One region of the Rhodococcus sp. NS-SX18 genome, then DNA from elsewhere that is predicted to be linked to it. Evidence: riboswitches for the same ligand, from Rfam matches in the RefSeq annotation. Region 1 holds a riboswitch; each other region holds the start of a gene.
The links. A riboswitch is a leader RNA that binds a small molecule or an ion and turns the genes downstream of it on or off. The one in region 1 is predicted to bind thiamine pyrophosphate.

Region 1 (7,662 bases):
CGCTGTGGTGTTCGCGGTGCTTGCGGGCCAGCAGCGAATCGAGCGTCAGCCCACCGATCCGGCGCGGCCGCCAGTGCAGGATGCCGACGTGGATGACCCACTCCACCAGCGGGAACACCAGCAGGGCGACCAGTGGGACCAACGCGTCCGTGACCTGCCAGTCGCCGACGAGGATCCGTGCGACGACCGCGGCGGCGAGCATTGCGCCGATCATCCACGGCGACGGGTGCCGCACGAACTCGGCGGCGGCGTCCCGCAGGCCCATCGAGGCGCGACGGCCCCGTCCTTCGGTCCGATTCGTGCTCATGTCCGGTTCCTCGCATCTCCATGTTCGGCGTGCTCGATGGCGGTGGTCAAGGCCGACGTGCCCAGATCGAGCAGTTCGCCGGCAGTGCGTTCGGCGCCGTCCTCGTCGCGCGCGACGATGGCGCCGGCGAGCCGTTCGTAGAGGTCGGCGCGTCCGACCTCGGCGATCAGCACCCCGGCCATCGCGGTCATGGCCGGCTCGTACGCGTTGCGCAGGCTGTTGAAGATCAGCCGGAACGCGAGGGAGTCGGCGGCATCGACGACGTGTTCCCAGAATCCGAGGGCGGCGACCTGCAATGCGACGGGGTCGTCTCCCGCGGCGAGACGTGCCACGGACTCGCGCAGTCGGAGTTCCGTCTCTTCGGTCGCGCGGGCGGCCGCGAGCCGGGCGACCTGGCGGCCGATGAGTTGCCGGGCTTCGAGGACGCTGCGGACGACGTCCCAGTCGGGTCGCCCGTCGCGCACGAGCAGTCGCGGGAGCAGTTCCGGCCCGGCCTGGGTGCGGAAGTCGCGCACCGACGTCGCCTCCCCTTGACGCACCTCCACCAGGCCGGCGTGCGCGAGCCGGGAAATAGCTTCGCGGACAGCGGGTCTCGACACCCCGAAGGCCTCGGCGAGGTGGCGTTCACTCGGCAGCGACGCCCCGGCGGCGAGATCGCCGCCGAGCACGCGGGCGGCGATCTGGTCGTACACCTCGCCGGAGGCGGACTTGCGGGCGATCGGCTCGAACATCACGACCCGACCGTAGGCCACCGTTTGGACAGAGGTCAAGTGGTAAGACCAGTTCCCTTTGCGGCCGAATGTCACATCGCGTCGGTCAGACCGACGGAATGTCACATTCGGCCACCCGGAGTGGTCAGCTGAAGCCCATCACCTGGTCGCCCCACACCTCACGCAGCACCTTGTCGGGGTCCGGGACGAGGGAGTCGGTGTTGTCGATCAGCAGGGTCATGCGCTTGTCGGTGTCGTACGGCGCCCAGTGCCGGGATCCGTCCAGGGCGGCCGGCACCCCGTGGTGCGCGAAGGCGAGCCAGCGACGCTGGATCCGGCCCGAGATCGTCGTCGCAGCCTTGCGGCCACCGAGCCAGAACGTGGGGTCACGATCGAGCGTCCCGAAATTGCCGAAGACGTACGGCAGTTCGGTGGCGTGACCGGCACCGATCCGCGCCGCCTTGAGCATCGGGGTCGCATGGTCGAACCGGTACACCCACGTCGGCGAGTGGGCGCTGTGCGCGTCGGCGATCCACACCACCGGCATCCTGAACCCGGCGTCGCGCGAAAGAGCCATCGCCCCCGACGTTTTCGTGACGTCCGGATACGCGGAGATGATCTCCGCGATGCGGTCCGGCGGCAGTTCCGGGTGATCCTCGGCGAGCGCGTCGAGCATCGCCTGCACGGAGGCGTCGCTCACCGGCATCAACGGGGACTTCATGAAGCGGAAGATCGACGGCTCGTCCTTGTTGGAGCCGATGATCAGGGGGATCCGGTGCGCGAGCCCCTTCTGGAACGCCGCCACCGGGTACTTCGGCACCAGGTCGCGGTCGACCACGGGCGCCATCGCGAGCGTGCCGGGGAACTTCGTGGGAATCTCCCCGACGAGCACGTCACCCGCGTCGGTCAGCGTCTCGTGCGGCATGTCCCGCAGCGCCCACACCCGCGCCGGGGTGAGGTCGAGGATCTCGAGGAACCGCTCGGCGACCCGGGCGGCCCGCTCGGACCCGTACGCCGACGTCGCCGGCGGACTCTGCGCGATGGCCCGGTGAAACAACCCCTCCGCGCGGGGCACGGTCATCAGGGTGGTCAGCGACCCACCGCCCGACGACTCGCCGAACACGGTGACCCGGTCGGGGTCGCCCCCGAACGCGGAGATGCAGTCGCGTACCCACTCGAGGGCGGCGATCTGATCCCGCAGTCCCACATTGGATTCGAAGGTGGTCCCGGCGGTGGAGAACGACGAGAAGTCGAGGAAGCCGAGCGCACCGAGCCGGTAGTTGACCGTCACCACGACGACGTCGCCGCGCTCGGCGAGCAACCGTCCGTCGTAGATCCGCTGCCCCGAGTAGCCGAGGACGTAGGCACCGCCGTGGATCCACACCATCACCGGCCGCGGCTCCCCGTCCGGCTCCGGCGCCCAGATGTTCAGCGAGAGGCAGTCCTCACCGATCGTCAGCCCCGGATCGATGGGGATCGGGTTGTTGCGTCCCTGCGGCGCGATGGGCCCGAAGCGCCGCGCGTCGAGCACGTCGGTCCATGGCTCCGGCGGTTCGGGGGCGCGGAACCGGAGGTCACCGGACGTCGGCGCGGCGTACGGGACGCCCTTCCACGTGTAGACGGAGCCGTCGCGGTAGCCGCGTACGTCGCCGTACTTGCAGCCGACGATGAGCGTCTCGGCGTCCACGGTCCCTCCCGAACGAACGGTCTGGGGCCAAGGTACCAACAACAGACAGGTTGCATGCGGACCCCGCCGACCCGGGCGACGGAGGCGGTCTGCGCCGAGTGCTATCGTCGGCTCCGTAGACACGGGGTGCTCCGCATGTGCGCGGGGCTGAGATCACACCCGTCGAACCTGATCAGGTAATGCTGACGAAGGGATGTCCTGGCATGACCATGCCTGCCCGCGCGTCGGTCCCGGCAGGGACCGACCGCTTCACCGATCTGCTGTGGGACCGGACCAAGGTCCTGCGCGAGGCCATCGACGACCTCGAGTTCCTGCGCCGCCTCGGCGACGGAACACTGCCGCTCGACGCGTTCCGCTTCTACATCGAGCAGGACGCCCTGTACCTCGCCGGGTACGCCAAGGCACTCGCCCTCCTCGCGGCGAAGGCCCCGGACCCGGGCACCGCCGCGTTCTGGGCGAACAGCGCGGCCACGGCCGCCACCGAGGAATCCGCCCTGCACCGGGGTCTGCTCACCGGCGGGGTCCTGCCGCCCGCCGAGGACACCCCCGCGCACTCGCCCGCCTGCCTCGGTTACGTCTCCTATCTCACCGCCACCGTCGCCACCGACCCGTATCCGGTGGGCGCCGCCGCGGTACTCCCCTGTTTCTGGATCTACGCCGAGGTCGGCCGCGATCTCGCCGTCCGCGCCGCCGACGTGCTCGCCGCGGATCCCGCCCACCCCTACGCCCAGTGGGTCACCACCTACGACGCGCCCGAGTTCCACGCCGCGGTCGCCGGCGCCCGCGACCTCGTCGACGCCGCGGCGGCGGCCGCCACCGACGCCGAGCGCGACGCCATGACCGAGGCGTTCACCATCGCCACGCGCTACGAGCTGCTGTTCTGGGACACCGCACTCAACATCCAGGAGTGGCCGGCCTCATGACCACGCTCCCCCGGCTGCGCCGCCGGTTCACCGTCCTGGCCGCCGTCACCGCCGCACTGCTGCTCACCGCGTCCTGCGCCGGGAACAGCGACGATTCCGGTGACACCATCCGATTCGCCCTGGACTGGACGCCGAACACCAACCACACCGGCCTGTACGTCGCCCAGCAGGAGGGTCTGTTCGCCGACGCCGGTCTCGACGTCGAGTTCCTGCCCTACAACAACACCACCCCGGACACCCTCGTCGACGCCGGCAACGCCGAGTTCGGAATCTCCACGCAGGCGCAGGCGACGTTCTCCCGGGCGGCTGGCTCGCGCACCGTCTCGGTGCTCGCGCCGCTGCAGCACTGGGCGACCGGCATCGCCGTCAAGGCCGACCGCGCCGACCTGTCCCGGCCCGCGGACCTCGATTCCCGCACCTACGCCGGCTTCGGCGACCCGGGCGACGAGGAGACGCTCGCCCAGGTGATCCGCAACGACGGCGGGCGCGGCGACTTCACCTCCGTCACCCTCGGCACCTCCGCCTACGAGGCCGTGTACTCCGGCACCGCCGACTTCACCGTCTCCTACCTGGCGTGGGAGGGCATCGAGGCCGAGCACCGCGGGCTGCCGATGCGGTACTTCCGCTACACCGACTACGGGTTCCCCGACGCCTACGCGATCGTGATCGACGGCAACGAGGACTGGCTGGCCGAACACCCGGACCAGGCCCGCGCGTTCGTGCAGGCCGTCCAGCGCGGCTACGAGATCGCCGCGCAGGATCCCGACCGCGGCGCGCGCGCCCTGATCGAGGCCAACCCGGGGGCGTTCTCCGACGAGGAACTCGTCTACGAGAGTCAGCGGATGCTGTCGGCCGATTACATGCGCGACGAGAACGGCCGTGTCGGCACCCTCACCCTCGAGCGATGGACCGGGTACTCCCGGTTCCTGTTCGAGAAGGGCCTGCTCGCCGGTCCCGACGGCGCACCGTTGACCACCGAGCCGGACTGGTCGACCTACTTCACCGATGACTACCTCACGCCCTGACCCGACCCGGAACCCCTGGCTGCGGCGCGTCGCACCGGCCGCGGTGACCGTCGTCGCGCTGGCCCTCTGCTGGCAGCTGTACGTGGCGGTCAGCGGCATCCGCCCGCAGGTGCTGCCCTCCCCCGCCCGGGTCCTCGGGCAGGGGTGGGCGCACCGCGCCGACATCGCCGGTCACGCCTGGTCGACGCTGCAGGTCACGCTCGTCGGCTTCGCGGTGTCCCTGGCGGTCGCGTGGGCTCTGGCGATCGTCGTGGACTTCTCGCCGTGGCTGCGCCGCGCCCTGGTGCCGTTGTTCGTGGTGTCGCAGACCCTGCCGATCATCGCGATCGCGCCGCTGATGATCATCTGGTTCGGATTCGGGCTGCTGCCGAAGATCCTGGTGATCGCGCTCGCCACGTTCTTCCCCATGGCGATCGGCCTGATCGAGGGCTTCGCGGCCGCGGACCGGGAGGCGGGGGCGTTGCTGCGCAGCATGGGTGCCTCGCGCCGGCAGGAGTTCCGGTACGTGCGGCTCCCGTCGGCGCTGCCCCGGTTCTTCACGGCGCTGCGCATCGGGATCACCTACGCCGTGGTCGGTGCGGTCTTCGCCGAGTACGTCGGCGCCACGTCGGGACTCGGGATCTACATGAGCACCCAGAAGAACTCGTTCCGGACCGATCTGGTGCTGGCGGCGGTGCTCGTCACCGCGATGCTCTCACTCGCGCTGTATCTGCTCACCTACGCCGCGGAGCGGGTGGTGGCGCCGTGGGCGCTGGCGACGAGGAGCCCCCGGTGAACGCCGTCGCCGTCACCGGCGTGCACAAGGCGTTCGGTGGGCGCACCGTGCTCGACGGCGCCGAGTTCGCGGTGGCCGAGGGCGAGTTCGTCTCGCTCATCGGTCCGAGCGGCTGCGGCAAGTCCACCCTGTTCGGGTTGATCGCCGGCCTCGACGTGCCCGACACCGGCGCCGTCACGGTCGCCGGGCGGCCGGCCGCCCCGGGACGGGCCGCGCTGATGCCGCAGAAGGATCTGTTGTTTCCGTGGCGCAGTGTGCTCGACAACTGCGCGCTCGGCCTCGAGGTCCAGGGCACGCCCCGCGGTGAGGCGCGGGACCGGGCACGGAAGTTGTTCCCCGCCTTCGGTCTCGCCGGTTTCGAGGATGCCGCCCCGCGGCAGCTCTCGGGTGGGATGCGGCAGCGCGCGGCGCTGGCACGGACGGTGCTGCAGGGCCGCGATGTGCTGCTGCTGGACGAACCGTTCGGCGCGCTGGATTCGCTGACCCGCACCGAGATGCAGTTGTGGTTGCAGCAGGTGTGGCAGCGGGACCGCTGGACGGTGCTGATGATCACCCACGACGTGCGGGAGGCGCTGCTGCTGTCGGATCGGGTGCTGGTGCTCACGCCCCGCCCGGCGCGGGTGTGCCACGAGGTGGCGGTGCCGCTGCCGCGCCCTCGGGGCCTGGATACGCTGACGTCACCGGAGTTCGTGGCGCTCGAGGGGGAACTCGTCGACGCCCTGCACAGCACGGGGGCGCGCGGCTCGACACCGCAGGTCCCGCGCGGCTCGACACCGCAGAACCCGCGCAGCTCGACACCGCAGGATCCGCGCAGCTCGTCGCTGCGGGACTGACCCTCTCACGAAATATCGAGTGCAAGTTCGAGTTCCGCGAGGGCGTCCTCGAGATGCCCGAGCAGTCGCTGCAGCGCGGGGACGGTGCGGCGGCACCCGACGACGCCGAAGTCGACGGTGTCCGCGGTGTTGGTCAGCGTGATGTTGAGTGCCTGGCCGCTGAGCACGACCGAGACCGGGTAGATCCCGTCGAGCCGGGATCCGCCGCGGTACACCGGTTCCCGAGGTCCCGGCACGTTGGAGATGATGAGGTTGAACGGTGGCGGCGCCAGGGCGACCGCGCCCGAGATCGGCGCCAGCGCGAGTCCGGCGATGTTGAGCGCCGACCACACCGTCGCCTGCAGCGGTGTCATGCCGCCGAACAGGGTTTTGCCCTCCGCCATCGAGTCGCTGACCGTCGACAGCCGGGCGAGCGGGTCCTCGAGATGGGTGCCGAGGTTGCACAGCGTGACCCCGACGCTGTTGCCGCCCGAGGCCGATTCGGGGGTGTCCTTCGCGCGTAGCGACACCGGGACCATCGCGATCAGCGGGGTCTCGGGCAGCGCCTGCCGTTCGAGGAGGTACGCGCGAATGGCCCCGGCGCACATGGCGACGACGACGTCGTTGCTCGACACGCCGGCCGCGCGCCGCACCCGAGTGATGCGTGCGCGGCTCCAGGACTGCGCCGCGAAACGTCGCGTGCCGTCGATCGGGACGTTGAACATCGACCGCGGGGCCTCGTACGGCAGTGCGACGCGGCGCCCGCCGAGCACGGTCCGCGCGATCCGCAGCGCAACGGGCGCCGCGCCGATCACGTCGCCGGCCACGGAGCGCACCGTACCAATGGTCGACGTCCGCTCTGCGGTCCCGGATCCGTTCCCGGATCGGGGGCGGGGTGGCAGGTGCCACGGCGCCGGGAAGTCGCGCACGCTCGGGTCGGCGGTGTAGGTGCGTTGCAGCAGCCGCAGCCCGGAGACCCCGTCGAGCAGCGCGTGGTGCATCTTCGTGTAGACGGCGAACCGGCCGTCGGCGAGCCCTTCGATCACGTGCGCTTCCCACAGGGGCCGGTGCCGGTCGAGCAGCCCACTGTGCAGGCGGGAGACGAGGGTGAACAGCTCGCGGATCCGCCCCGGTGCCGGCAACGCCGAGTGCCGGACGTGGTACTCGAGATCGATCTCGTCGTCGACGGTCCACCAGGTGTAGCCGAGACTCGACACCGGATCGGCCGGTCGCTTGCGGAACAGCTCGTCGACGTGCGCGTCGGCGACGAGCCGGTTGTAGAGGTCGGTGACGTACCCCGGACCGGCGTCGGGCGGCGGGGTGAACAGTTCCAGCGAACCGAAGTGCATCGGGCGCTCCCGCGACTCGGCGAGCAGGAACATCGAGTCCGTCACCGGCATGTACCCCACGGGGACTGCCCCCT
Region 2 (7,662 bases), 2.7 Mb from region 1:
GACGACGACGCTGCCCAGGTAGCTGTTGTTGTCCATTCCCGGCGTGGTTCGGTGACCGGGCCCCTTGAACGCCGCCGAGACCACTGCCGGATCGGCTGTGACGGTGTCGATTCCTTCGATTCCGGCGACGACACCCGCCCTCGTCGGCACCAGCATGCTCACGGCTGCGCTCGAGGGCCGTCCGCCGTCACGCTGCTCGTCCGGGATCGTCGGGAGGATCGGCTCGCGTCCCAGTGCGAGCTCGACCGCCACCCGCGGCAGGTCGACTCCGCTCACATGCCGGATCAGCTCGGTGATCTGGTTGCCGGCCGGCCGTGGATTGATCTCGATGATCCGGGGCCCGGCGGCGGTCAGGCGTAGTTCGGTGTGCACCACCCCGTGATCGAGACCCACCGCATCGATCGCGTCCTCCGCGGCGGCCACCACTTTCACGCGGTCCCGCTCTGCCAGGTCGGCCGGGAACATGTGCCCGGTCTCCACGAAACCCGACACCCCACCCAGGCTCTTGTCGGTCACGCCGATCGTGTGGACCTTGCCGCGCGAAATCCAGCTCTCCACACTGAATTCCGGACCGTTGAGGAACTCCTCGAGCAACACCACCGGACTCCGCCGCTGCCCACGCGCATTGACCTCGAATCCCCGCAGTGCGTCCACCGCCGACTCGACATCCAGCCAACTGTCCGCGCGTCGCACGAACATTCCCGCACACAGATCGATGGGCTTGACCACCAAGGGGAAGCCCACCGACTCGGCCGCGGTACGGAGCCGGATCGGGTCGTCGACCGACACGGTGGTGTGCCGGGGCCCCGGGACGCCGACGCAATCCAACACCGTCCGGGTGCGCGCCTTGTCGCAGGCCGTCTCGATCGCGTCGGGCGCCGGACCGGGAAGTCCGAGTGCGGCGGCAATTCGCGCGGCGGTCGGCAGGTAGTAGTCGCAGCTGGTGAGGACGCCGTCGATCCTTGCCTCGACATCGATCCGCCGCGCCGCCTCGAGTGCGGCAGCCGGATCGTTGGTCTCGGCAGTGACCACCGCACGACCGAGACGCAGCGGATGCGGGGAACCGTCCGGCAGGGTGTCCGGGTAGTGCTCCGGTCGTCGGGTCAGAAAGGTGAACTCGACTCCCAGGTCGGCAATCGCTCTCGGCAGCAACGTTCCCATTGCTCCGACCCAACTCTCCACCAGCAGTAGGTGTGCCACACGTGGCCTTCCGCTCGCATCCTCCGCAGTACCCAGCGACACAGAAGCTACTGACAATCGTTATCATTAGCAAGACCGGTCGGTGCCGGAGGATTACGCGGTCGGTGAGAAGGGTCGCCCACGGAGGTCCGCTGATCGAGCCGGGGCTCGATACCACGCAGGCCAGCGGCACCGGGAAAGCCCGGAACAGCGGGGAATCGGAAGCATGACGAACGGCCGGCGGGTCGCTCACCTCGCCGCGTCATGCACCTCGTGCTCGCCAGGGGAAGTCGCACGGGAGATCTCGGTACGGACCGCCAGGACGGCGTCACGATGCGCGGCATCGGTGGCGACGTTGCAGCCGAGCGCGAGATCCTCGAGGAGGAGACCCCGATGGGCCGCGAGGATGCGTGAGGCGACGGACCGTGCCGCGCCCGGTGACGCGCCCGCGGCCTCGATCGCCGCGGCCATGGGGTCGAGCCATTCGGTTACCACGGGGACGAGGAATATCTGCTGCAGCTCGGGATCCCGCGTCGCTGCGGTATAGATCTCGAAGAACATGGCGGTTCGCCGGCGCCCACCCGGCGTGTGCGCGTCTACCCAGGCCATCTCGAGCCCCTGCGAGATCACGGAGGTCACGTGGGCGGCGGTCACCGACGGCGACGACTCGTCCACCGAGAGATCGCGGATCCGCAGGAGCAGCTCCCGCGACGCGGCCAGATGGGTCACCAGAGTGCGGTCGACGATCTCGGCGATCAGGTTCTCACGACTACCGAAGTGGTGGAGGAGATTTCTGGTCGACGTTTCGAGCCGCTCGGCCAGCGGACGCAGAGTGAGACCGAACAGCCCGCGCTCCTCGGCGTAGGCGCAACAGCCCTCGAGGAGTGCGCGCCGACGCTCGACATCCTTGTGGCGACCCATGCCGGCGAGTTTATACTCCACACGTTTCATGAATCAAACGTGGAAGGAAGAATGGTGATGCAGGCACTGTCCCGCGACGAGATCCTCGGGTCGTTCGTCAACAGCTCGCGCAGCAGGATCAGGACGGTGACGTTCCCACCCGACTTCGACGCGGTGCGCTGGGCGGAACTCGACTTCTTCGGCTGGACGGACCCTCGAGCTCCGCTCCGCGCATATCTGATTGCCCAGCGCGCCGAGCACACGGTCGGCATCGAGTTGCGCCAGGCCGACACCGACGGGTCCCGGTCGCGCAGCACGATGTGCACCCTCTGTCACGCCGTTCACCGCGCCGGTGGGACGTCGCTGTTCACGGCGCGCAAGGCCGGCGCCGGCGGCAAGGCCGGAAACAGCATCGGAACCTACATGTGCAGTAACTTCGCATGCTCACTGTATGTGCGGGAGCTGGCGCCTCTGCCCGGCAATCAGCCCGATCGAGCACTGCCCACCGAGACTCGGATCCGGCAACTCGAGACTCGACTCGGCGGATTCGTCGGGCGGGTGTTGGACGAGCAGGATCCGTGACCACGCTGTGCACTACCCGGGCGGCGCCGTCACCCGGGCGTCTTCACGCGAAGGACCACAGTCCCAGCGTGTCGCGCAATGTGGTCCCGGGGTATGCGGTGCGAAACAGGCCGCGGCGCTGCAGTTCCGGGACTACCAGGTCGACGAAGTCGTCCAGCGAATCCGGATACGCCGGACACATCAGGTTGAATCCGTCGCAGGCGCCGGCGACGAACCACTCCTCGATCCGATCCGCGATCGCCTCGGGCGTGCCGATCATCGTCGCGTGCCCTCCTCCGGCCGCGAGGTAGCCGAGCAGTCCACGCAGTGTGGGCCGGTGCGATCCGATGATCCGTTGCACCGTTGCGTAGCGACCCTGGGGGCCGGAGAACTGGTCGATGGGCGGCAGGTCGGCAACCGGCGCGTCGAGATCGTGGCCCGTGTAGTCCTGACCGGTGAAGACGCCGAGCTGGGCGAGCGCGGCGTCGATGTCGATCAACGCGTCCAACGTCGCCTTCTTCGCCCGGGCCTCGTCCTCGGTGCGACCGACATAGGGGACGAGGCCCGGAAGTATCGCGATCGACGCGGGATCTCGTCCGGCGGCGGCAGCGCGGCCACGTAGATCGGTGGCGAAGTCGAGCGCCATAGCCGAATCCCACGAAACCGAGTACACCGCTTCGGCGTGCCGCGCTGCGAGGCTGCGTCCGGTCTCCGACGCTCCTGCCTGGAACAGCACCGGACGCCCCTGTGGACAGCGCGGGACGGTGAGCGGACCGTCGACGCGGAAGTGCTGACCGCGGTGCTCGATCCGACGGATGGCGTCGGCGTCGAGGTATCGACCGGCGGCGCGATCGACGGCGATGCCGGCCTCGTCCCACGAGTCCCACAGCGCAGTCAGCACCTCGATGAACTCCTCGGCGCGGCCGTAACGCGCGGCATGGTCCGGCAGAGCGTCGAGCCCGTGATTGCGGGCCTCCGCGTCGAACATCGAGGTCACGATGTTCACCCCGGCCCGTCCACCGCTGATGTGGTCCAGCGACGCGAGCATCCGCGCCGCATGGAACGGTGTGTAGAAGCTCGCGGACACCGTGGTGACCAGCCCGATGTGTTTCGTCGCGCGCGCCATCGCGGACAGCGCGGTCAGGGGTTCGAGAAACCACGTGGTCCCGGCCGTGTAGCTCGTATTCACGCAGTGTCCGTCGGCGAAGAACACCGCATCGAAGCAGCCACGCTCGGCTGTCCGGGCGAGTTCCTCGAAGTAGGTGATGTCCCCGATTCGCTCCGCCGCGGATGTCGGATGCCGCCACGCCGCCGAATGATGGCCGACACCATGGAGAAAGGCATTGAGATGGAGGGTGCGGGACAGCATCAGTTCATCACCAGCCCGCCGTCGACCACGAGGTTCTGACCGGTGACTGCTCGCGACCAGTCGGAAGCGAAGAACAGGACGGCGGCAGCGAAGTCCTCCGGGGTGGTGACCTTCCGCAGGGGCGTGGAGGCGGCGATCAGTTCGAATACCTCCTCGGGGGTCGCTGCCGATGCGTCGGTGGTGCGCAGCAGCCCACCGGAGACCATGTTCACGCGGATGCCTTCAGGCCCCAGGTCTGCCGCGAATGTGCGGGTCAGCGACAGCAGTGCTGCCTTGGCGGCGGTGTAGTCGTGATACGGCACCACCGGGTTCTGGAACAGGTTGGTGCCGATATTGATGACGCTGCCGCCGCCGGCCTCGCGCATGCCGGGCAGAACCGCCTGGACCGTGTTGATCGCGCCGCCGACGATACCGTCGAGTTGAGCGGCGAAATCGCCGTAGCCGATCTGGTCGGCCCTGCGGCGCGCGTCGCCGTTGAAGGAGAAGTCGGGCAGCGCGTTGTTGACCACGGTGGTGACCGGTCGGCCGAAGTGCTTCCTGGCCTGTGTGAGCATGGCGTCGACCTGGGCGGGGTCGGTCACGTCGGCGGCCAGCGCGACAGCGCGGTCCGAGCCGATCTTCTGGGCAAGGGCGTGGGCGGCGTCGCTGCTGTTGCGGTAATTGACTACGACGGCGGCGCCCTCGTCGGCGAACGACTGTGCGAGGTGGTGACCGAGACCGCGCCCGGCGCCGGTGACGAGTACCGTCTGGTTCTGCAGGAGCATTGTGTGTTGTTTCCCTTCGGTGGGAAGGGGTTCACCGCAGCGACGGACCACACGGCCGCGCCGGCTCGGCATCCCTTCGCTCGCATGATCGAGATCAGGTTCGACGGGTCTGTCTCTCAGCCGTTTCCGGCACCCCGTGTCGAGTCCGTCGCAAGACTACCCCGGTTGTGCCTGTCCGTCGAACTTCACTGTCACTTCGGGCAAATCACGAGCCTGCCCGGGATTGCCACCCGGCTCGAGGGCGGCGCGCACGGCAATATTGTTCCTCGACAGCAGATCACGTCCACAGATCGACGAAGTGGTGGACAGGGCCATGGCCGCAACCGACATGCAGCTCCCCGCCTGCTTCGATGCCTGCGGTGAGCCACCGTTTGGCTTCCTCGAGCGCGGCATCCCAGCTTTCTCGCTGCGGCCGAAGGGTAGCCATGGCTGCCGACAGCGAGCAACCGGTGCCGTGCGTGTTCGAGGTGCGTATGCGGGGACTGTCGACCACGACCGCATCGTCCTCCCCCGCTAGAGGGCCGATGACGGTGTCGTAGACGGTGTCTCCAGGAAGATGTCCGCCCTTGGCCAACACCGCCACCCCATAGCGATCGGCAATCTCGTGGGCTTGCCCGAGCAGTTCCTCCCAGGAGTCGGCCGGAGACGTGGAGCTGAGGACTGCGAGTTCAGGAACGTTCGGCGTGATCAGATGGACCTGGGGAATGAGGTCTTCGAGCGCCCTTTCGGCTTCGCGGCTGAGCAACCGGTCGCCGCTGGTGGCGACGATGACCGGATCGAGCACCACCACGGGGGGCGCGACCGTTGCAAGCCATTCGGCGACGGCTTGCACCTGATCGGTGTCGGCGAGCATGCCGATCTTGACGGCGTCGACGGTGACATCGTCGCTGACCGCTTCGAGTTGAGCGGTGAGAAACGATGCCGGAGGAAGGTGGACACTGCGTACACCGCACGTGTTCTGGGCGACCAACGCCGTGACCACCGCCATCCCGTAGCCTCGATGCGCGGCAATGCTCTTCAGGTCCGCCTGGATGCCGGCGCCGCCGGTCGGATCCGTACCGGCAATGGAAAGCACTCGCGGCGGTGGAACAGCAGACATCGACATTCGGACATCCCTTCGCTAGTACGAACTAGAGCAGGTTCGACGGGTGTGATCTCAGCCCTCCTACCGGGCACCCCGTGTCGAGAGGATCATAGGCGTCGACCTCGCTCGGCGGCCCGGTGGGTCTGGGCAGTGGCGGGTCCACCGCTTGCGCCCACCCAGGCGGGCCGCACGGCAGAAGCGGGGGCCCGAGGACCGAAAGCGTTCGTGCGGAACGTTCTTGTCCAAGAAGTGTGCCGGTCGACCCGCGTCTCGCCGAATGTGCGAACTCGTCGACGGGTTCGCTGTTGGGTTGGCCGCAGACGGCAGGGGCCATGGTGCGGCTGGCCCCCTGACGGTAGGCTGGACGCTGTGAGTAGGGCCAGTTCGGCGCGCCAGCGGTTGCTCGCTTTCGGTTCCGGAGAAGACTTGTCGCGACGCGCCCGATTGTTGAGCGACGTCCACGACGCGGTGATGTCCGGCCGGACGCCGCCGGTGCCTCCGCGTGACGTTGTCGCCCGGTCGTGGTCGCGTCTCCAGGCAGACGGCGTCAGTCCGGCCCGGTGTGAGGACGTGGTACTCGCGGACGTCTCCGAACTCGAAGCGCGCCGTGCACGAAGCGCCCTGAGGTCGGTTCTGCCCGAACTACGCGGCACCTTGACCGAAATGGCGAGCGACGCGAACTTCATCGTGGTCGTCGCCGACTCGGACGGGGTGGTGCTGTGGCGAGAAGGTGCACGTGACGTGCAGAGGGAAGCCGACGTCCTCGGATTCGTGGAAGGCGCCCGCTGGTCGGAGACGTCGGTAGGCACCAATTCTGTCGGCACGTCGCTGGTCGAAGACGCTCCGGTACAGCTTTTTTCGGCCGAACACTATGCCCGGTCCCACTACGGCTGGTCGTGTACGGGGTCACCGGTCCACGATCCACGCTCCGGCGAGGTCCTCGGCGTACTGGATATCAGCGGGTCGGCGATGTCGGTGCATCCGGCCACCGTGGCCCTCGTGCAGACGGCTGTGCGGTTGGCCGAGTCGATGCTCTGGCGCGAGCATGCCGTCCACCTCGACAGGCTCCGTACCGATGCGGCGCCGGTGCTGGCAAGGACGTGCGGGCCTGCTGTCGTCGTGGACGGTCACGGATGGGTCGTGGCAGCCAGCGGCATCGGCGTTCCCGAACGACTGGCCTCACCGGAGGCCGACCGACCGCTGCTCGTGCCCGGTCTCGGACTTTGCGTACCCGAACCGCTCGGTGACGCATGGTTGGTGCGCCGCCGCGCGGAACGGGCGGCCATCCGACTCGAACTCGACCTGGGGGCGGCCCCTCGGGCGACGGTGCGGGGGGAGACGGAATGGACGCGTGCCCTGTCACCGCGGCACGCGCAGATTCTGAGGGTATTGGCACGTACCGGGTCGGCCGGCATCGATGCCGCGTCGTTGAGTGAGGCCCTGTTCGGCGACCGGGACCACATCGTTGCCGTCCGCGCCGAGGTCTCCCGGCTGCGCAAGAGCCTCGGCCCTGTGCTGACGCCCCAGCCGTACCGGTTCGCGGACGGTGTCGAAGTCCGTGTGATCAGGTGACATTCCGCCTCCGAACCTGGTCGCTCCGGTTCGGCGCGGCGCGCGGTGCAGAGGTGCGCGCAGCGACGAAGTCGCGCAGTTCCGCACGTAGTCGGGGGTGCAGTCGTAAGGCGGCGGGGCTGTCGAGGATCTCCCCCAGCCGGGTCAGGTAACCGGCTGGGGTCATTCCGAATTCGACCAGAAGGTCTCCGGGACTTCCGCCGCCGTAGGGCAGCCAGCGACGGGCGAAGTCG
Region 3 (7,662 bases), 2.3 Mb from region 1:
CCCGGGAGAACGAGACATCGGCCGTGCCCACGACGCGCTCGATGCCGTTGTCGCGCGCGTGGCGCAGCGCGTCGAGTGTCTGCTGAGGTTCGCTGTGCACCGCCGCCGCCAGCAGTGCCGCACTCGGATCGAGCGGATCGAGCAGCGGAACGGGCAGCGCTGCCGCCACATCACGCGCCGCGAGCTTCTCGTCCCGTTCGACACCGTCGACGATCGAATCCGTGCGCCCGACAGCCTCGTCCGTGCCGAACGTCGTCCGCTGCCGGCTGAACACCGACGACAGACCCGGATGCTCCTCGCCGGTCTGCTGCGACAGGATCTCGCGCAGGACACCCGTCAGCTGGCTCGCCATCTCGTCGGCCGACTCGAACCGTCGCTGCGGATCGGGATCGATGGCCCGCAGCAGCAACCGGTGGTAGGACTCGTACTCCGCCAGCAGCGGCGCCTCGGCCGGCGTCGGGAGGCCGTCGGCCGGACGCCCCTGCGTCCACGGCATGTCGAGGGTCAGCACGGCGAGGGTCCGGCCGACGGTGTAGATGTCGGATGCCACGGTCGGGCCGGTACGCACGATCTCCGGCGCCTGGAAGCCCGGCGTGCCGTACAGGTAGCCGTAGTCCTCGATGCCGGTGACGGCACCGAGATCGATGAGTTTGAGCTGTTCCTCGGTGACCATGATGTTCTCGGGCTTGAGGTCGTTGTAGACGAGCCCGATCGAATGCAGATAGCTCAGCGCCGGCATGATCTCGAGGACGTACGCGACGGCCTGTTCGACGGGCATCCGCGAGGGCTTGGGACAGGTGTCGAGCACCTCGCGCAGCGAGTGCCCACCCACGTATTCCATGACGATGTAGCCCATCGGGCTGCCGTCGGGGCGAGGGTGCTCGACGAAGTTGAAGATCTTCACGATGCTCGGATGAGTCACCTCGGCGAGGAACTGCTTCTCGGCCAGCGCGACGGCCTGCGCCTCGGCGTCTCCGGAGTGCAGCAGACCCTTCAAGACCACCCAGCGATCACTGACGTTCCGGTCGATCGCCAAGTAGATCCAGCCGAGACCACCGTGGGCGAGACAGCCCTGCACCACATACTGCCCGCCGACGACGTCGCCGACCGCGAGCAGCGGAGTGAACTCGAACGGGGTTCCGCACGAAGGACATCGGCCCGACGTCGCGCCGGGGCCGTTGGGTGTGCTGCGGCCGACCGGCTTGCCGCACTTCCAGCAGAACCGCTTGCCCTCGGCGACGTGCGGGTCGCGCAGGACGACGGACTCGGGGTCGACGGGTGTGGGGACGGGGATGTCGACGAGACCCGCGAGACGCCGCCGCGACGGCAACCGCGACCGGGAGCGGCGTGAGGACGACCGCTGCGACGGCACGCTTCCCCGGCGACTGCGCTGAGTACCGGGACCGAAACTCGGTGCTGTACCCGGACCGATGTCCGGTGCTGTTCCCGGCCGGGCGCTCGGTGCGGTCGCCGGACCGGAATCCGGGGGTGCCGCCGGTGCTGTCGCCGGTCCGGTGTCGTCGTCGGTGTCGGACATGCGTTCTCTCAGTCCACGTACGTCGGGGTCGGCGGCGCCGGGGCGGGACCGAGGACGGTGAGCCAACGGTTGTAGATCTGTGTCCACGTGCCGTCCCGACGGATCCGTTCGAGGGTGCCGTTGACGAACCGCACCAGGTCCTCACGGCCCTGCGCGATCCCGATGCCGTAGGGCTCGGTTCCGAGCGGCGCCCCCACCAGTTCCAGGTAGGGGTCCTGGGAGGCGAGCCCGGCGAGGATCGTGTCGTCGGTGCTGACGGCGTCGACCTGGCGCTGCTGCAGCACGACGAGACAGTCCGCCCACGACGGGACGGTCAGGATCGCCGCGGACGGTTGCAGTTGCCGCAGACGCATGAGCGACGTCGTGCCGCGCACCGCACACACCCGCCGGCCGGCGAGATCGGCGACTTCCCGGACGTCGGAGCCCTTGACCACCAGGACACGCTGCTGGGCGACGAAGTACACCGTGGAGAAGTCGACGCGTTCACGTCGGGCACACGTGATCGTCATCGTCTTCGCGACGATGTCGACGGTGGAATCCTGCAGGGCCTGCTCCCGGTCCGCGGAGTTCAGGATCCGGAAGTCGAGCAGGTCCGGACTGCCGAGCAGATCCCGGGCGATCTCGCGGGCGATGTCCACGTCGAACCCGGCGATCCGGCCGGTCGAGGGGTCGCGGAAACTCATCAGGTTGCTGCCGGTGTCGAGCCCGACGACGAGGCGTCCGCGCGCCCGGATCGCATCGAGGGCCGGTCCGGTCGTCGCCCCGTCGGGACGCAGCCCGGCGGTCGGGTCGCCGCAGTCCGGCTCCGGGGGGATCGGCACGTCGGTGGGCGCGAGTGCGGCGCGCTCCGGCAACGGCGGTTCGGTGTAGGACACGTCGGGACCGGCGACGATCTCCGGTTGCGACGTCGCGCACCCACCGGTGAGGACGGCCGCGGCGACGGCGACGGCGAGCAGGGTGTTGCGGATGTTCACAGGTACTCCCGGATTCGTGGCGCCAGTCCTCCCACGACGCCGAGCCACGCAAGCACGGTGAGCACCCACGCGGCCGGTGCGAGCGCGGACAGCGTGTCCGCGGCGCGGACCTCGTTGCCACGCAGTTCGGCGCGCGCGAGGTCGATGCCCTGTTCGAGGGCGCGGTCGACGGCGTGGAACTGGGCCGCCGCCTCGTCGGGCCCGGGACCGGTGGCGAGGATCGCGGCAGCCGGGTAGTCGCCCCGGTCGAGTGCCGCCTGCACGCGGTCGTGCGATGCCAGCCACGCCGTGCGCGCTTCGGCGGCGCGGCCGGCCGGTTCGGCCTGGGACTCCACGTCGGTGGCCGCGGAGCCGGTGAGCAACTCCTCGAGACGGTCCATGCTGCCGTCGAACATCGCGTCGTATTCGCCGGTGACGTCCCGCCGGACCAGCTGCAGCGTCTCGGCGGTCCGGGCCTGCTGGGCGAGGATCCGACTGTCGGTGAAGACCCCGAGCGGTTCGCCGCCGCGCTCGACGGCGTTCCGGGTGGCGCTCGACGAGATCAGTCCCGCGACGAGGAGCCAGCACAGCAGGATCCCCGTCGAGGCGATGGCCGTGAGCAGTCCGAGGTTGAGGGTGCGGCGGCTGATCCGCGAGACGATCACGTGCACGCCGGTCAGCGCGACGACCGTCATCAGCAGCATCCCGATCGACGTCCACGGCGGTTGCACCGCCGCCCGCTGGGTGGACGTGACGGCGGACGAGCTGCGTTCGTACAGTTCCTGCGCCATCGGCAGCAGTTCGGACTGCATCAGGTACGAGGCCTCGCCGAGGTAGGCGGCGCCTACGGGGTTTCCGACGCGATTGTTCGCACGGGCCGTCTCCACCAGGCCGGTGTAGACGGTGAGCCGGCCGGCGATGTCCGCCAGCAACCGGGCACTCACCCTGTCGTCGGCGGCGATTCCGCCGGCCGCGGCGACGAGCTGGGTGGACGCCTCGCCGACGGCCTGGGTGTAGCGTTCCCGCACCTCCTCGGGCTCGATACCGCCCGCGATGAAACCCGTGGCGGCGGCCGCGTCCGCGACGGACAGCGCGCTGTAGAGACTCTGGGCTGCGTCGGCGAGGGGTTCGACGGACGTGAGCAGCCGACTGTGCGTGGCCTGCCGGCTCGTCACGGTCTGACCTGCGACGATGCCGGAGACGATGAGGAGGATCGACAGCAGCGCGCCGAGGGTGAGGAATGCGGCGGGGGTGGATCGGAGCAGGGTGCGCCAGTCGTCGGCGCGGCGGTCGTGGTCGACGACGGGACCGGACACGTCGCCGCGCTCGAGGCGACCCCCGACCGCGCCGAGCGTGGGGGTCACGCGCACGTCCACGAGAGCACCCCTTCCGATGTGGCACTGTGTGTGGCGAGCATATAAGCAGTAATGGGATGTTGTTGCCGTCCGAGGACGGTGGACGCCCGGCTCGCGGTCGGCGGCCGGGCGGCAGGGAGGCGGACGCGATGCGAGGTGACGGGGACGGCTGGGCCGTCGGACCCGACGGTGGTCGCCGGTGGGGCAGGTTCGGCGCGGCCGGGCTGCTGCTGCGTGCACCGCTGCCCGACGGCACGCCGGCCGTATTGCTCCAGCACCGCGCGGCGTGGAGCCACCAGGGCGGCACGTGGGCCCTGCCCGGCGGCGCCCGCGACAGCGACGAGAGTCCCGTCGCCGCGGCTGTACGGGAAGCAGAGGAGGAGACCGGGATCGACGCGGCTGCCGTGAACGTGCGCACCGAGCGGGTCACCTCCGGCGTGACCGGAGGATGGACGTACACCACGGTCGTCGCGGACACCCCGAGCCCGATGGCGACGACCCTCAACGGGGAGAGCACCGAACTGCGCTGGGTGCCGGAGGCGGATGTCGAGACCATGCCCCTGCACTCCGGGTTCGCGGCGGCCTGGCCGGACCTGCGAACCCGGGCGGTGCGGATGCTGCTCGACACGGCCAACGTCCTCGGCTCGCGGCCGAACGGCTGGTGGCGCGATCGGCCGGGTGCCACCGCACGACTGCTCGCGGAGCTGGCGGAGTCGGTGCCCCGCACCGTCGAGCTGCCCGGCGGGTCCTTCGGCTGGGTGAGCCGCATCGAGGCGGTCCTCGAGGGGCAGGCCCGCGCAGCGGTGATCGACGACGACCGCACCCCGGTGCACTCCGCGGCCGGCAGCGGAGACGACGAGCTGGCCGTCCTGGCGAAGGGCACGTCGGCGGTCCTGGACCAGGTGCTCACCGTAGTGGTGACGGCCGACCGGGGACTGCGTGCCCGGCTGCCCGGGGACGTGCCGACCCTGGCGCCGTCGACGGTGCTCGACTGGCTGTGACGGCCTCTCAGCCGGGCAGCGCGGCCTTCAGGGCCGCCGCCGCGGCCCGCGGATTCGGTGCCGCGGTGATGGCGCGGACCACCGCGATGCGGGTGGCACCGGCGTCGAGCACCTCGGGCAACCGCTCGGCATCGATACCACCGATGGCGAACCACGGCCGCCGCGGCTGCGACCGGGCCACCTCCCGCAGCACCTCGAGTCCCGCTGCGGTGCGACCCGGCTTGGTGGGGGTCTCCCACACCGGTCCGTTGGCGAAATAGTCGACACCGTCCTCGATGTCGGCGAGGCTGGCCTGGGCCCGGCTGGCGGTCGAGCGGCCGATCACCACGTCGTCGCCGAGGACCTGCCGGGCGTACCGCACCGGCAGGTCGCCCTGCCCGAGGTGCAGGATGTCGGCGCCGGCGGCCAGGGCGATGTCGGCGCGGTCGTTGACGGCCAGCAGGGCGCCGTGCCGGTGGCAGGCGGCGGCGAGCACCTCGAGTGCTTCGAGTTCCTCGCGCGCCTCGAGCGGGCCGAACTTCTTCTCGCCTGCCGAGCCCTTGTCGCGGAGCTGGACGATGTCGACACCGCCCGCAAGGGCCTCCTCGACGAATCGAGCCAGGTCGCCGGTGTCGCGACGGGCGTCGGTGCACAGGTAGAGCCGGGCCTGCGCGAGGCGTTCCCGGGGGGCGGGATGGTTGCCGCGGTAGGTAGTCACGGCGGAGACGGTAGTCTCTGCTCTGAACGAATCGACACGGGAGTCCCGGGGATCGCGGGGCTGAGAGGGGGCCTGCCGGCCCCGACCGTCAGCACCTGAACCGGATCATGCCGGCGCAGGGAGTGAGGTGGACGAACTGTTGGGAACCGTATCCGTTGTCGGCGGAGGCGTGATCGGGCTGTCGATCGCCTGGCGCGCGGCCCGGGCCGGCTGGACCGCGACCGTGCACGACCCGTCCCCGGGAGCGGGGGCGTCCTGGGTGGCCGGGGGGATGCTGGCGCCCTTGTCGGAGGGTTGGCCGGGTGAGGAACACGTCCTCGAGCTGGGCGCCGCGTCGCTGGCCCGCTGGCCGGCGTTCGGCGCCGAGCTGCTGCGGGAGACCGGCCTCGACCTGTTCACCTCCACTGCGTCGCTGACCGTCGCGCTGGACGCGGCCGACGCCGCCGACCTGCGCACGATCGCCGAGTGGGTGTCGGCCCAGGGGCACGAGATGCGCGTGCTCGGCCGCGCCGAGGTGCGCGAACTCGAGCCGTCGCTCGGCCCGCGCATCCGTCTCGGGCTGCTGGCCCCGGACGAGCTGGCCGTGGACAACCGGGTTCTCGTCGACGCGCTGCGACGGGCGGCCGCCGCGGCCGGGGTCACCTTCGTCGACGAGCCGGTCCTTGACGTCACGGACCTGGACGCCGACCGGGTGGTGCTCGCGGCCGGCGCCGCCTCGGCGCGGCTGTGGCCGGGCTTGCCGGTGCGGCCGGTCAAGGGGGAGATCCTGCGGTTGCGGACCCGTCCGGGCGCGGCTCCCGCCCCGCACCGGACGGTCCGCGGCAGCGTGCACGGCCGGCCCGCGTACCTGGTGCCGCGCGCGGACGGGCTCGTCGTCGGCGCAACCCAGTACGAGGCCGACGACACGCAGGTCACCGTCGCGGGGGTGCGGGATCTCATCGCCGACGCCGAGACGCTGTTCCCGGCGATCGGCGAGTACGAGCTGTACGAGGCGAGTGCGGGACTGCGACCCGTGAGCCCGGACAACCTGCCGCTGATCGGCCGGCTGTCCGAGCGGGTGATCGCCGCGACCGGGCACGGTCGCAACGGCGTGCTGCTGACCCCGGTCACGGCGGACGCGGTGGTCGCGGAGCTCGCGGACGAACCGCTCGCTGTGGCGAAATATGCTGATCCGCAACGATTTACCGAGGAGTGAGTGTGATGAACGGTGCGCCGACGGTGGGAGTCACGGTCAATGGGGAGGAGCGCTGGTTCGCCGAGGCGCCGACGATGGCCGAGTTGCTGAGCGGGCTCGGGCTGCCCGACAGGGGGGTCGCCGTCGCCGTGGACGGTGCCGTCTTCCCCCGGGGACGCTGGTCCGAGCGCGTCGGGAAGGGCTGGCAGATCGAGGTGCTGACGGCGGTGCAGGGTGGCTGAGCGCGACTTCGGCCCCGACCCCGGCCACGACCTGCCGCCCCTGACGATCGCCGGACGCAGCTTCGCCTCGCGGCTGATCACCGGCACCGGTGGGGCCGCGAACCTCGCCGTGCTCGAGGAGGCCCTCGTCGCCTCCGGCACCGAGCTGACCACCGTGGCGATGCGCCGGGTGGACGCGGCGTCCGGGACCGGCGTGCTCGATCTGCTGCGCCGCCTCGACATCGTGCCGCTGCCCAACACCGCCGGCTGCCGCGGCGCCGCCGAGGCGGTGCTCACCGCACAACTCGGCCGCGAGGCGCTAGGAACGGACTGGGTCAAACTCGAGGTCGTCGCCGACGAACGCACGCTGCTGCCCGACGCGATCGAACTCGTCTCGGCCGCCGAGCAACTCGTCGACGACGGGTTCGTGGTGCTGCCCTACACCAACGACGACCCGGTGCTGGCGCGACGGCTCGAGGACGTCGGCTGCGCCGCCGTGATGCCGCTCGGCTCGCCGATCGGCACGGGCCTCGGGGTCGCCAACCCGCACCACATCGAGATGATCGTCGAGGCCGCCGGGGTGCCGGTGATCCTCGACGCGGGCATCGGCACGGCCTCGGACGCCGCGCTCGCGATGGAACTCGGGTGCGACGCGGTGCTGCTGGCGACCGCGGTGACCCGGGCGAAGGACCCGGCTCTCATGGCGTCCGCGATGCGCCACGCC

Region 2: linked by a shared signal. The riboswitch ahead of thiD (bifunctional hydroxymethylpyrimidine kinase/phosphomethylpyrimidine kinase) and the one ahead of AC2IPW_RS08730 (TenA family protein) in region 1 are both predicted to bind thiamine pyrophosphate.
Region 3: linked by a shared signal. The riboswitch ahead of thiO (glycine oxidase ThiO) and the one ahead of AC2IPW_RS08730 (TenA family protein) in region 1 are both predicted to bind thiamine pyrophosphate.

The regions. Positions count from the first base shown of each region.
Region 1 covers NZ_CM170633.1:1,859,429-1,867,090, reverse strand. The annotation lists gene AC2IPW_RS08745 (sterol desaturase family protein) at 1-307, opposite strand, end outside; gene AC2IPW_RS08740 (FadR/GntR family transcriptional regulator) at 304-1,038, opposite strand; gene AC2IPW_RS08735 (carboxylesterase/lipase family protein) at 1,163-2,704, opposite strand; TPP riboswitch at 2,817-2,915, shown strand; gene AC2IPW_RS08730 (TenA family protein) at 2,908-3,627, shown strand; gene AC2IPW_RS08725 (ABC transporter substrate-binding protein) at 3,624-4,652, shown strand; gene AC2IPW_RS08720 (ABC transporter permease) at 4,633-5,427, shown strand; gene AC2IPW_RS08715 (ABC transporter ATP-binding protein) at 5,424-6,260, shown strand; gene AC2IPW_RS08710 (WS/DGAT/MGAT family O-acyltransferase) at 6,266-7,648, opposite strand.
Region 2 covers NZ_CM170633.1:4,585,088-4,592,749, forward strand. The annotation lists gene AC2IPW_RS20940 (ATP-grasp domain-containing protein) at 1-1,200, opposite strand, end outside; gene AC2IPW_RS20945 (TetR family transcriptional regulator) at 1,429-2,130, opposite strand; gene AC2IPW_RS20950 (FBP domain-containing protein) at 2,158-2,661, shown strand; gene AC2IPW_RS20955 (LLM class flavin-dependent oxidoreductase) at 2,705-4,009, opposite strand; gene AC2IPW_RS20960 (3-oxoacyl-ACP reductase) at 4,009-4,773, opposite strand; TPP riboswitch at 4,828-4,920, opposite strand; gene thiD (bifunctional hydroxymethylpyrimidine kinase/phosphomethylpyrimidine kinase) at 5,051-5,878, opposite strand; TPP riboswitch at 5,869-5,963, opposite strand; gene AC2IPW_RS20970 (GAF domain-containing protein) at 6,302-7,429, shown strand; gene AC2IPW_RS20975 (DUF3263 domain-containing protein) at 7,422-7,662, opposite strand, start outside.
Region 3 covers NZ_CM170633.1:4,117,798-4,125,459, reverse strand. The annotation lists gene AC2IPW_RS18955 (serine/threonine-protein kinase) at 1-1,537, opposite strand, end outside; gene AC2IPW_RS18950 (glutamate ABC transporter substrate-binding protein) at 1,546-2,511, opposite strand; gene AC2IPW_RS18945 (hypothetical protein) at 2,508-3,866, opposite strand; gene AC2IPW_RS18940 (NUDIX hydrolase) at 3,995-4,846, shown strand; gene thiE (thiamine phosphate synthase) at 4,854-5,543, opposite strand; TPP riboswitch at 5,570-5,682, shown strand; gene thiO (glycine oxidase ThiO) at 5,671-6,738, shown strand; gene thiS (sulfur carrier protein ThiS) at 6,744-6,959, shown strand; gene thiG (thiazole synthase) at 6,952-7,662, shown strand, end outside.